DNA from 4 places in the Paenibacillus sp. F4 genome. Region 1 is predicted to be linked to each of the others. Evidence: riboswitches for the same ligand, from Rfam matches in the RefSeq annotation. Region 1 holds a riboswitch; each other region holds the start of a gene.
What was found. A riboswitch is a leader RNA that binds a small molecule or an ion and turns the genes downstream of it on or off. The one in region 1 is predicted to bind thiamine pyrophosphate.
Positions count from the first base shown of each region.

Region 1 (3,144 bases):
CGGTGATGACGTCCTCTTTTCCAGTAATGACAACCATCGTATTGAGCGTTCGAGCAGCCCGAATTGCCAGATCGACATGGCCGCTGTCAGCACTGTCACCGGCATCTACGCCTTTAATCTCACGCGCTTCTCGAACAAGATGTGCGACTTCGGCTGCATTGCCCCGCACCAATGAGATTTTGACTTCACTCAGGATTCGCAGTGCCGATTCAGTTCTAAAGCTCGTTGCTCCCGCACCGACCGGATCTAGCAGCACCGGAACACCGTGTGCATTCGCCGATTGTCCAGCAATGATCATGGCATCCACCAGTTCGCGGTTCAGTGTACCGATGTTTAACACGACGGCGCCTGCTATTTTTGCCATATCTGCTACTTCCTCGGGTGCATAGGCCATCACCGGGGAGGCGCCCAATGCATACAGACCGTTGGCCGTAAAGTTGGTGACTACCACATTGGTCATATTGTGAACGAGGGGTTTGCTGTTTTGTACCTTCGTCAGGAGATCCGAATAACTTTTTTTCCATGTACTCATAATGATTATCCTCTCTATAGTTGGTGGTTCAACAGGGCATTAAACGTACTTCACACATCGAATCGCCAGGCTGACTATTCCAAGACCGCTGCCTGCATCTGGACCGGCCATTCTTCCTGCTTATAAGCCATGTCCCAGAACTTATATTCCAGCTGGCAGCTCAGTATAAAATGCTCAATCATCCGCTCCCGCTCAGCAGCCGTTGCGTCTTCCGCCCAAGCATCTACACGTTCTCGGAACTTGAGTGTTGTATCATCAAGCTGGTCTCCATAGAAGCCAATCCATTCATAGAACGGATGAGACTCATCCGGCTTTACTTCATCCAGCAGCCTGCGACCAATCTCGGCATACGTCCACATACATGGCAGCAGCACAGCCAAGATCTCGCCCAGGCTACCCTCATGCGCAACCGTCAGCATGTGACGGATATAGTGATGAGCCGACGGAGCGAGCGGATATCCCTGCAACTCTTCATAGGTCACCCCTGCGACAGCACAGAAATTTTGATGCGGATGAACCTCGCTGTGGAGAATAAAAGAGATTTGTTCATTTAATACAGCCATATCCTCCCGATTCGTGCATTTGGAGATTGCGATGCCGTATATCCGCATGTAGGCGTTCAAATATTCAAAGTCCTGTTTTACATAGTGAATCAGCTGTCCCCTTGTCAAACTTCCTTCAGCAATACCTCTCACAAAGGGGTGCTCAAAAATCGCTTGAAAAATGCCGTCCGCCTGCCGACGGAGTTCTTCTGTAAAACTCAATTTCCCCACCTCCATCTAATTGAAGAGCAAGAAGTCCTGTAAGAAAACAATTCCGGAAAACGCTAAAAAGCCGCCCCGGAAAAATGGGAGCGGCTTCAACAATAGGTCCAATTCGCAAAAAAAGCGTTTGAAACCTTATATACGAAGGCTCCACTTTCCTACGCTAGTACGAACTAGATCAGGTTCAAAGGGTCCAAGATACGTTCTTGTCTCAGCCATAGCGGCTCCCCTAGTGGACTTCTATTCTTTTGACTATTACTGTACATACGTTCATACGCTATGTCAAACATAGTGTGCAAAATATGAAATTTCCTCTAGTTAGGTGTTTTGGGCTTAGTGAGGGTGATGAATTACATTTTCCACTGCTTTGACCTTGGCATATTCCGGTTTCCACATTGCATCTCGTATAGCTTGTTCCACATCTGAAATGTGCGCCTGGGCTACCTGATCCTGTATCGCGGCTTTTGCAACCGCAATCGCAACAGCGTACGAAACTTCGCGTAATTTTCGGATATGAGGGAGTAGCGCACCGCCAGGCGTATTCGAATCTACACCATTGGCAACAGCAACTGCTGCCGCTGTAAACATCGCAGGGGTAATCCTTTTGGCTTTAACCACAATCGCACCCAGACCCAGTCCCGGAAAAACAAAGGCATTGTTCGCCTGTCCAATCTCAAATTTCGTACCGTTATAGGTGACGGGCTCAAAAGGACTTCCGGTTGCAATCAGTGCTTTGCCATCGGTCCACCGGATTAAATCCTCGGGTACTGCTTCTGCAAGGTTTGTAGGATTGGACATGGGCATAATGATCGGGCGTTCTACATGTTTCGCCATCTCCTTGATGATCTCTTCAGAAAAGGCACCTGCTACACCGGAAGTTCCAATCAATATCGTAGGCTTCACCTGACGAATGACCTCTAGCAGTGGTATTTTGCCGTCACCCGACCGGGTCCATGAGCTGACTTCATCCTTTTTGCGCACATATGGTTTCTGATACTCCAATACGTCTTCCATATCTTCCATTAACAGCCCGCGATAATCAAAGGCCCAAAAGGACTTGAAGGAATCTTCTGCGGAAAGGCCGTCCTCGATCATAGCACCCCGAATTTGATCAGCATTACCGATTCCTGCAGCCCCTGGGCCGAAAACAAGTATTTTTTGTTCACGCAGCGGGGTCTTGGTGACACCCACCGCCGAAAGAATCGCAGCCAGGGTCACCGCTCCTGTACCTTGTATATCATCGTTGAAGGTGAGTATGCTTTGACCGTATTTATCTATAATATGGCGCGCATTTACGCTACCCACATCTTCCCAATGTAAAAGCGCCTTCGGGAATTGCGCTAACGTTTTGCTGATAAAAGTATCAATAAACTGGTTATAGGCTTCTCCGCGAACCCGTTTATGGCGGTTTCCGATGTACAGTGGATCATTCAGCAACTTTTCATTATTTGTGCCTACATCCAGTACAATTGGCAGCACCCGCCCGGGATGAATGCCTGCCGCAGCCGTATACACTGCAAGCTTGCCGATAGCGATGTTAATCCCCCCGACGCCCCAGTCACCAATCCCCAAAATACTTTCGGAATCTGTCACGACGATCAGATCTACATCATGGCCGCTCAAACCAGAATTATGGAATGCTTGTCCAATACCGTTCGGGTTATCTATCGACAAATATACGCCTCCAGGGCGGTTGTACTCGTGACTATATTCTTGAATCGCGGTTCCTACGGTCGGCGTGTAGACTACGGGCAGCATTTCACTCAAATGATCGGTTAGCAGCCGGTAGTAGAGTACGACGTTTCGGTTGTGAAGGTCGTTGAGAGAAGCATTTTTACGCAACATGGT
Region 1 is NZ_POVS01000020.1:264,669-267,812, forward strand. Features, by position in the region: gene thiM (hydroxyethylthiazole kinase) at 1-532, opposite strand, end outside; gene tenA (thiaminase II) at 607-1,296, opposite strand; TPP riboswitch at 1,435-1,537, opposite strand; gene C1T21_RS24635 (NAD-dependent malic enzyme) at 1,630-3,144, opposite strand, start outside.

Region 2 (3,144 bases), on a different contig from region 1:
TCTCAGTCAGCTTGTTCATGCTGATGCCCTGTGGGTTATGTGCGATTTTGATCTGTGAAATGACGCTGGGACTACCCGCTTCCGTCAAAGCCTCGTGCATTTCTTTAACCACTTTCAGCAACTCGTCGAGCTCGCCCTCCATGGTCGTATCCAATGGATTCACCTGATGTTTGACGCCGGAGCGCTGAATGACCTCAATCGCCTTATCTACATACGGGTAAGAGTCCTCGTTATTAGGAGTTTTAGGGATTACTTGAATACTGAGCAGTGTGTTAGCCATGGAAATTCACCTGTCCTTTATTGTGGAGTTGTTTTGAGAAAATAGGGTGGTTTAAGGCGGGGAGACCGCTTCGCGTTTCATTTGATCTTACGATCGCTGTTGCCGTGGGATTCTTTGAATGAATTTCAAAGGTAAGAATCCCACGGCAAAGGCGAACGCTGCGCTTCTCCAGATTCAAATGAACCGCTCCGCTGCCAACCGCCTTAAAAGCACCTTATTTTTAAAGCTAGGTTGTACGGTATTTTTACACACAAGCGCATCTGTTTTTGCGCTTTAGATAACTATGACTAAAGAATAACCAAGTGGAACGAGAACGAAGTGGGCGGAATGGTGCTGTACAAGTGTTAGCGTTCGCCTTTGTACCCAGATTTCAACCTCTGGATATTCATAAAAGAAATCTGGGTACAACAGCGATGGGAAGCACCATCCGACTGCGTAGTGGCGCTTCGTTCACTTCTCTAGTTCAGTCTTATTTAACGTTTTAACAAATGATCAGCGCTTGGGCAAGAAGTCGTTTGTGAAGGCTTTATCTACTTCCAAAGGCTTGCTGAGCAGCTTGCGTTCGTACATCCAGTCCGAATAGTTTTGCCATACCTCCGCTTTTTGCACGCCCCATTGCGCGGCATCGTCCTGATAACGTGGGCTTAGCCATTTTTGGCTGGCGAGCACCAGTTTTTTATCCAGTTCCGGTACAGCTTTGCTTAAAATGTCCGCGGCTTCTTCCGGATGGGCGATAGTGTATTCATAGCCTTGTGCGGTAGCATCCATGAACGCTTTGACCAGCTCGGGATCATTTTTTATCGTCTGTTCATTGCTCACAATTACAGGTGTATAGTAATCGAGGCTTTTGGAATAATCTTTTACATACAGCATATCCAATGGCTCACCTCGAAGCTGGGCCTCGATTCCAGTCCATGCGTAGAAAATCCAGGCAAAGTCGATATCCCGCTTCACGGCTGTAAAATAGTCTGCATTGCCCATGTTGACGATCTTCACTTTGCTCACATCGCCTTTGTCTGAATCCATGATGGATTTCATGACCGCTTCTTCTACGGGAGAGCCCCAACCGCCGTATTTTTTACCTTCAAAATCTTTTGGGCTCTTAATTCCACGATCTACCGGGGCTGCGAAGCCTGAGGTATTATGCTGAATCACCGCAGCGATGGATACAAGCGGCACGCCTTGCGTACGAGCCTGTGTGACGCCTTCTTGATAGCTGATACCAAAAGGTGCAGCATTAGAGGCAACCATTTGATCAGCTCCGCCTGAACCAGGTTGAATAATTTGGACATTCAAACCCGCCTTTTCGTAAAATCCTTTGTCCTTGGCAACATAGAGTCCCGTATGATTCGTATTGGGTGTCCAGTCGAGCACGACTTTAACATCTTTGAGCTCCTTTGCCGGAGTAGACGTTTCAGTGTCGGTAGCGGGAGCCGCTTTTTGGGATGTGGAGGGACTTCCACCGCAAGCGGTCAGGGTCAGGGCCATGAGCCACAGACTGATCAGTCCCAGGCTTAACATTTTCATGCGCTTCATCGTTGTGTTCTCTCCTTTAATTACCCGTTATCCGTCCAATCAGACAGCTTAAGTTCCCCATTTTCATAAAAATAACATCTGCCGGACGCGATCTTTCCAACAACTTAATCTTCAACAAAAAAAGCGCCCCGAGGTTCCGGGACGCTTGCGCTTGTATATACCAAAGTAAGGGATGGTCCTATGTAAGAAAGGCACATCTTGCTTAAGCATTCCTACGCTGGCATTACCCAGATCAGGTTGTAAGGGTCAGTGTCTTGGGACACACTCTCAGCCGGCCGATTCCAGCACCCCTGGCATTGTATGGTTTAATGGGTTCATTTATTCGGGTTTACTACGACGATTATATGCCTTGAATGCGGGTCTGTCCAGCATGGAGGAAGAGATGACGGTTCATTTGCCGAACGACAGGGTACACTTTTACTGTGAGCTTTGATCTGAAAATGAGCATGAATCAATCCGATTCGATCGGGTCATGTTATTTTCAGAACAGCTGCGTAGGTATATTCAGATGGGCTGGTGCCCAATGGCATGGCCGTAGAGGATTCTAATTCGTGAAAAGGAGTTGTTGTACTGTGGGTAAAACGGAAACATTGGATCGTAGCCAACTAGAACAAGCCATTGTGAAGGCTTTGGATAACAACAAATTTTGCTCGTTAGGTACGGTAGAGGGTGGCAAACCGAAAGTACGCTATATGGCCCTTTTTAACGATGGAATGAACATTCATCTGGCGACAGATCGCAAAACGCATAAAGTGGATGAGCTAAAGGACAATCCGAATGCTTATCTGCTGCTGGGTTATGAAGTTGGCGGTACGAAGGAAGTCGTAGAAGTGGAGGCTACTGTCCAGATTACAGCTGATGAGGGGCTGCGCAAACAAGTGTGGAACGATTCCTTGAAGGAATGGTTTTCTGGACCGGATGATCCCGATTATGTCATTCTGGACGTGAATCCGACTCGCATTGAGTATGTGGGTCAGCAAACTGAGCGTCAAGTGTGGAATAAATAATGAGAATATAAATGGATAAACCAGTGAATCTCCGAGTTTTTTAGGAGGTTTGCTGGTTTTTTATTTTTGAGAAAATTAATTATTTTTTCATAAATAATTTAAGTAAATGACTACTCTTTTGTCTGGCGTTGGATTAAAATAGAAATGGTGGGTTCAAGGCTTACATATATGTGCAAAAGTATGTATATGAGTCATACACCTTAATGAGGAGGGGTATATTTTGTTATTTCGTAAAAATTGGTTTAAAGGGTTTACAGCAGCCGTTGTAGCTTGTAGCATGCTGGTGTTTTCGGCCGCTCCATCCTGGGCAGCTAGCGATTC
Region 2 is NZ_POVS01000003.1:64,662-67,805, forward strand. Features, by position in the region: gene C1T21_RS00290 (MTH1187 family thiamine-binding protein) at 1-280, opposite strand, end outside; gene C1T21_RS26975 (hypothetical protein) at 583-765, shown strand; gene C1T21_RS00295 (ABC transporter substrate-binding protein) at 773-1,816, opposite strand; TPP riboswitch at 2,009-2,118, opposite strand; gene C1T21_RS00300 (pyridoxamine 5'-phosphate oxidase family protein) at 2,389-2,823, shown strand; gene C1T21_RS00305 (bifunctional 2',3'-cyclic-nucleotide 2'-phosphodiesterase/3'-nucleotidase) at 3,044-3,144, shown strand, end outside.
Region 2: it holds a riboswitch for thiamine pyrophosphate, as region 1 does, so the genes downstream of both, C1T21_RS00295 (ABC transporter substrate-binding protein) here and tenA (thiaminase II) in region 1, are expected to answer to the same signal.

Region 3 (3,144 bases), on a different contig from region 1:
GCCGGTAGCGTCTCATCATGGTAGGACAAGGCACGCTCGGGATCAAGCGACAGATTGAACTGGTCCCGCCAGCGGAACTCAAAGCGTGCCTTGGACAAAGCATCATCCCGCTGCTGCGCCCGTGGATGACCCTTCGCCAGATCGGCAGCATGTGCCGCAATTTTGTAGGTAATGACACCCTCGCGGACATCATCCTTATTGGGCAGACCCAAATGCTCCTTAGGCGTAACATAGCACAGCATGGACGTCCCGAACCAACCGATCATCGCCGCCCCGATGGCTGAAGTAATATGATCATATCCGGGGGCAATATCCGTCGTGAGCGGTCCCAAGGTATAGAAAGGAGCTTCCTTACAAATCTCCATTTGTAAATCCACATTCTCTTTGATTTTATGCATAGGGACATGTCCTGGCCCTTCAATCATGACCTGAACATCATGCTTCCATGCGATTTGCGTTAGCTCGCCCAACGTTTCCAGCTCTGCAAACTGTGCTTCATCATTCGCATCATAGATACTACCTGGACGTAGACCATCCCCGAGAGAAAAGGCCACATCATAGGATTTCATAATTTCGCAGATTTCTTCAAAATGTGTATACAAAAAATTCTCCTGATGGTGCGCAAGGCACCAGGCTGCCATGATCGACCCGCCACGGGACACAATTCCCGTCATTCTATTCGCCGTCATCGGTATATACCGCAGCAATACACCCGCATGAATTGTAAAATAGTCCACTCCCTGCTCCGCCTGCTCAATCAGCGTATCGCGATACAGCTCCCACGTCAGCGCTTCTGCTTCACCGTTCACCTTTTCAAGTGCTTGATACAGCGGCACAGTCCCAATCGGTACAGGAGAATTCCGAATGATCCATTCACGTGTGGTATGGATATTACGGCCTGTGGACAGGTCCATAACCGTATCCGAGCCCCAACGCACAGCCCAAGTCATTTTCTCCACTTCCTCCTCGATGGAGGAGGTAACCGCAGAATTACCAATGTTCGCATTGATCTTCACGTGAAAATGACGCCCAATGACCATTGGCTCACTTTCCGGGTGATTGATATTCGAAGGCAAAATGGCTCGTCCAGCCGCCAACTCCTGCCGTACAAACTCAGGCTCCACCCCTTCGCGGATCGCCGCAAATTCCATTTCGGGCGTAATGATCCCTTGCCGCGCATAATGCATTTGTGTCACTGTACGACCTTGCGAAGCACGAAGCGGACGGTTGGTCACGCCGGGAAATTCAACTGTCTCCCGTTTCGAGCCAGGTTTCAGTCCATTGTCCTCCGGCTTGACGGTGCGTCCCTCGTAAGCCTCCACATCGCCCCGTTCCAGTGCCCAAGCTCGCCGTAATGGAGGCAGGCCCTGACGGATATCGACCTGATAGGCTTCGTCGGTCATGGGACCGCTCGTATCGTACACACGCAATGGCTCATGATGCTCCGTGCCCTGCGGCGTATGTGTAGGATGAAGAGCAATTTCGCGCTCTGGCACGGCAATATCCGGCCGCGAGCCTTGAATATATACCTTACGGCTTCCCGGAAAGGGTTTTACCCCACTGGCTTGCTCCCCGTTTGTCTTCTCTACCTCAACTTCTTTTGTTCCTTCTACTTCTGTCGGCTTCATTGTCCATTCCTCCCGTTTCGATGAAATGACACACCGATCCGGAACCATTCCCAGGGTGGCGCTGATCTATGCAAAAAAGCCGGTTCCCCAGGGAACCGGCTAATCTAACGAGGCAGCTATCCAGACAGTACGCATGTGGAATAATCCTATTCCAATGCGTCACCGTAGACAGCAGCCGCGTATACATTTCAATGGCCGATTACTTCCCTACGCTGGTATGATCCAGATCAGGTGCAAAGGGTCCGGAATCTTGCACGATTCCATCTCAGCCCGGCATTACAGGCTCCCCCAGTAACTGTGATACTTCTATTCACATGAGGCGGATATAACAGACATCCCGCCTTCCTTACCAGACTACTTTAAATTTATGGCTTTGGCAACCCTTTTAGGTTCCCTTTACCAAGGAGACGTTCCCCATCAAATCACTCTGCTTGCTTCAACTGTGTTCATTCTTGTTACGGAAGCATAAGCCCCATTTCCTTCGCCGCTTCGATCAAAATCGGAGCAAAGTCATGTAGCGTCTCGGGTGCAAGTCGACTGACCGGGCCAGATACAGATAAAGCCGCAGTGACCTGTCCCTTCCGGTTCACAATTGGCGCTGCCACAGCAGCAGCCCCTGGCTCCCGTTCTTCATAGCTGGTCGCATAGCCCTTCTCGCGAATGTCCTGTAGCTGGGCTTTATAGACCTCCGGGTCTACCGAGAGCGGCCATTCATCCCCGCTTAGCAGGGCTTCCAGCTCCTGCGGCGGCATAAAGGCCGCCAGCACCTTGCTGGAGGCCCCTACAGCCAGCGGCATACGCGCACCTACAGGCGCGACCCTGCGGATCGCCTGATTGCTCTGCACGGCTTGTATGCGAATACGCATACTGCCGTCCCGTAAGTACAAGCTGACCGTCTCCCCCAGACGGTCACGTAGTCCTTCCATTGCAGGCTGTAACAGCACTGCCGGCTCGTCACTTTGGGACAAATGCGTGGATAGCTCCCAAATGCGGAAGCCAAGTCGATATTTTTCCGTTTCGGCATTCCGAACGACAAAGCCCCGATCCTCCAACGTAGTCAGCAGCCGATGAACCGTGCTTTTATGTAGACCAATTTTGGAGGCAATCTCCGTCAGGCCAAGATCCGAATTTGCAGTAAAACACAGCAGTATATCAAGTGCACGCTCTACAGCGCGAACGGTTAATTTACGGTCTTCCATCTTGAACCGCTCCTCTTGTATCCATATTCGTTTCACACTATGAAACATGGTTACATAAATTATATAGAATAGTCGCGGCTACTGTAAACCGATGTTTTTGTGACAACCATATTACAGAACGAGAACAAACATCGACAATTCTTTGCATCATTTTTACTTTTCCGGTTCAGGCGTTGACTTTGGATAATCCCCATCATACGATAATAGGTATCTATACGGATCTACACTACTATTTTCAAGTGGAATTATACCTAAATTCTATGAAACGAAGATCAATTTTATATAAGGAGGCTCTTACATGATTTCGACATCCCAGC
Region 3 is NZ_POVS01000004.1:299,380-302,523, reverse strand. Features, by position in the region: gene thiC (phosphomethylpyrimidine synthase ThiC) at 1-1,628, opposite strand, end outside; TPP riboswitch at 1,816-1,928, opposite strand; gene C1T21_RS02055 (IclR family transcriptional regulator) at 2,084-2,827, opposite strand; gene C1T21_RS02050 (alpha/beta hydrolase) at 3,126-3,144, shown strand, end outside.
Region 3: it holds a riboswitch for thiamine pyrophosphate, as region 1 does, so the genes downstream of both, thiC (phosphomethylpyrimidine synthase ThiC) here and tenA (thiaminase II) in region 1, are expected to answer to the same signal.

Region 4 (3,144 bases), on a different contig from region 1:
GTTTATGGAGACAGAGTATCGCGTGATCACGGACGAAGCAAGCGAGGAAGAGGTCATTCGCTGGTGGAACGAGATGACAGAGGATGGTCATGAGGGGATTGTGATCAAGCCAGAATGCTTTTTGATGAAAAATCGGGACAAGATGATTCAGCCTGCAATCAAGGTGAGAGGCCGGAAGTATTTGCACATCATTTACGGTATGGATTATCTTGCCCCTGAGAATTTAAAGCGTCTGAAGCAGCGTCGAACGAACAAAAAGGAGCGTCATGCCCTGATGGAAGGAGCGCTTGGTATGGAAGGCGTGGAACGTTTTGTCCGCAAGGATACGGTAGATCGTATTCATGAATGCGTCCTTGCCGCGCTATCTCTGGAATCAGAGCCGATTGATCCGAGATTGTAGTTTGCGAAGGAGGGATTGAGATGGAAAGGGGTACACCGTTAATTGATATTGGCGTGAACTTGATGCACCGTTCGTTTCATGCGGATCGGGAACAGGTGGTAGAGAGAGCTGCGGCTGTAGGGATTTCACCGCTGATTATTACCGGGACCAGTGTCCGCAGCAGTCGGGAGGCTTCTCAGTATGCGGCACGTTATCCGGGCAAGCTGTATGCGACAGCTGGCGTGCATCCCCATGATGCCAAAGACTGCAGCGCAAACACGATTCAGCAGCTCCGCCAGTTGGCGGGTCAGCCGCAGGTCGTATCCATAGGGGAATGCGGATTGGACTATAACCGTGATTTTTCGCCACGTGATGTGCAGCGCCGATGGTTTGGCGAGCAAATCCAACTGGCGGGTGAGCTGAATATGCCGTTATTTCTGCATGAACGAGATGCGCATGAGGATTTTGTCGCTATGCTACGGGAGCATCAAGGGCTTGTCGATAAAGCGGTGGTGCATTGTTTTACCGGCACTGCACAGGAATTGAATACGTATGTAGAAATGGGACTGTATATCGGTATTACCGGCTGGATTTGCGACGAACGGCGCGGCAAGCATCTGCGTGAACTGGTCAGGGATATTCCTTTGGACCGCCTGATGATTGAAACGGATGCTCCATTTTTGACCCCGCGTAATCTGCCCGTGAAGCCGAAAGAAGGGCGTAATGAGCCGATTTATCTCGCTCACATTGCTGCTACGGTTGCCGAATGTACAGGCCGAAGCATGATGGAGATCGAAATCGCGACGACGGAGACGGCCAAACGTTTCTTCGGATTATAGGATTGTCAAAGCCATAGATAAGGTATATATTATAGTGAATTAAAAAGCATTGTCGGGAGCTTGAGAAAGTCAGGCTGAGAGGGTGGCCCTTGCCACTGACCGTGAAATCTGATCTGGGTAATGCCAGCGTAGAGAAACTTAGAACACTATACAGGAATGCCGCTTGTTTTGCGGTTGTCGATAGATTCAATGTATGTCCTAGCATTTTACCTTGACCCTGACTTTGGCTTGGTATCAGTGTAGTAGCTTAGACTACTGGTTATATAAGGCATATCGACGAATGATGTTTTGTATGGTGCTTCACCTTTTACTGCGCATAAAGCTTGCCTGGAGATTCAGCTCCAGACAAGCTTTTTTTATGGCCAAGAGGCCAATTATAAGGAAAAAGGGGAGCACGCAATAATGAATACTGCTGTAAGAGCGTCCAAAGGGTTGAAGCTGACTGATATTTTGGTCACGATTGTGATATCTGTTGTGTTCGGGTTGGTCTACAAAATATGGGGACCTGCCTATGATTTGATGAAACCATTTGGTCTACACGCAGAGCAACTGATGTATGGCATGTGGTTTATGGCAGGCACGTTTGCTTATCTCATCATTCGCAAGCCGGGTGTTGCGATTTTGGCAGAGGTGGCAGCGGCAACGGTCAGCGCTTTTTTGGGAAGCGAATGGGGGATGTCCACCTTGTACTATGGCCTGCTGCAAGGCTTGGGAGCGGAGCTGTTTTTTGCGGCTTTTCTGTATCGGAACGCAAACCTGGGGGTTGCTTCGCTAGCTGCGGCCGGGGCGGCTGTCACTTCTCTGATTTTAGACTTCAGCTACGGGTATATTGATCAGCTATCGACCTGGAACTATGTTTTGTATATTGGATTTCGGATGATTGGCAGTATTGTGATTGCCGGGGTATTCGCGTTCTATCTGGCTAAGGCATTGGAGGTAACCGGAGTTACACGAAGTTTGAGACCTGCAACGGAACAAGATTATAAGGGGCTGGATTGATGAGCCGGGCAACCGAAGATGTGGTGGCTTCGATCACCCGTCTACGGTTGAAATTCCCCGGTGAGCAGGAGCTGCTTTTTCACAATATGTCTTTGTCTGTCCGCAAGGGGGAAAAGCTGCTGCTGCTGGGACCGAGTGGATGCGGTAAATCAACGCTACTCCAAGTGTTAAGCGGTGTGATTCCACGCACGATAGAAGTGCCCATGAAATACGATGCTGCTGTAATTCCAAGTGTCTCAGGTATTGTATTTCAAGATCCTGATACGCAGTTCTGTATGTCATATGCAGACGAGGAACTGGCTTTTGTGTTGGAAAATAATCAGGTTCCCCAGGAGCAGATGCAATCCCGTATTCGCGAGCTGCTGATACAGGTTGGTCTATCGACGGATGATATACACATGCCCATTGGCAACATGTCACAGGGAATGAAGCAGCGGCTGGCGATTGCGTCTGTGCTGGCTATGGAGCCAGAAGTGCTTTTTCTGGATGAGCCCACGGCTTTGTTGGACGAGGAAGGCACTACACAGGTATGGGATACCATTCGCAACATTTCGGTAGACCAGACACTGGTGATCGTAGAGCATAAAATTAATGAAATTGTCCATGATGTGGACCGGATTGTGGTGCTTTCTGCTCAAGGGGAGATCATTGCGGATGGAAGGGCGGAAGAAGTATTTCATATGCATCGGCAGGCATTGTCCGAGTACGGCGTGTGGTACCCGGGAGTATGGAATGAATCGTCTTCGCCACGTTGGAGTGAATCAGTGACGCAACAGAATGGTGCGGGGACTGATTTGCTGGAGCTGGAACATTTTAGCGGCCTCCGCAGTTTAAGTTCAGTGATTTATGTGGAGCATGCGCAGGTGAAGCCTGGCGACTGGATTGGCGTGGTCGGTGAAAACGGAGCTGGCAAAAGCTCGCTGCTGC
Region 4 is NZ_POVS01000019.1:76,223-79,366, reverse strand. Features, by position in the region: gene C1T21_RS22300 (polynucleotide kinase-phosphatase) at 1-400, shown strand, start outside; gene C1T21_RS22295 (TatD family hydrolase) at 421-1,218, shown strand; TPP riboswitch at 1,261-1,370, shown strand; gene C1T21_RS22290 (ECF transporter S component) at 1,621-2,217, shown strand; gene C1T21_RS22285 (ABC transporter ATP-binding protein) at 2,217-3,144, shown strand, end outside.
Region 4: it holds a riboswitch for thiamine pyrophosphate, as region 1 does, so the genes downstream of both, C1T21_RS22290 (ECF transporter S component) here and tenA (thiaminase II) in region 1, are expected to answer to the same signal.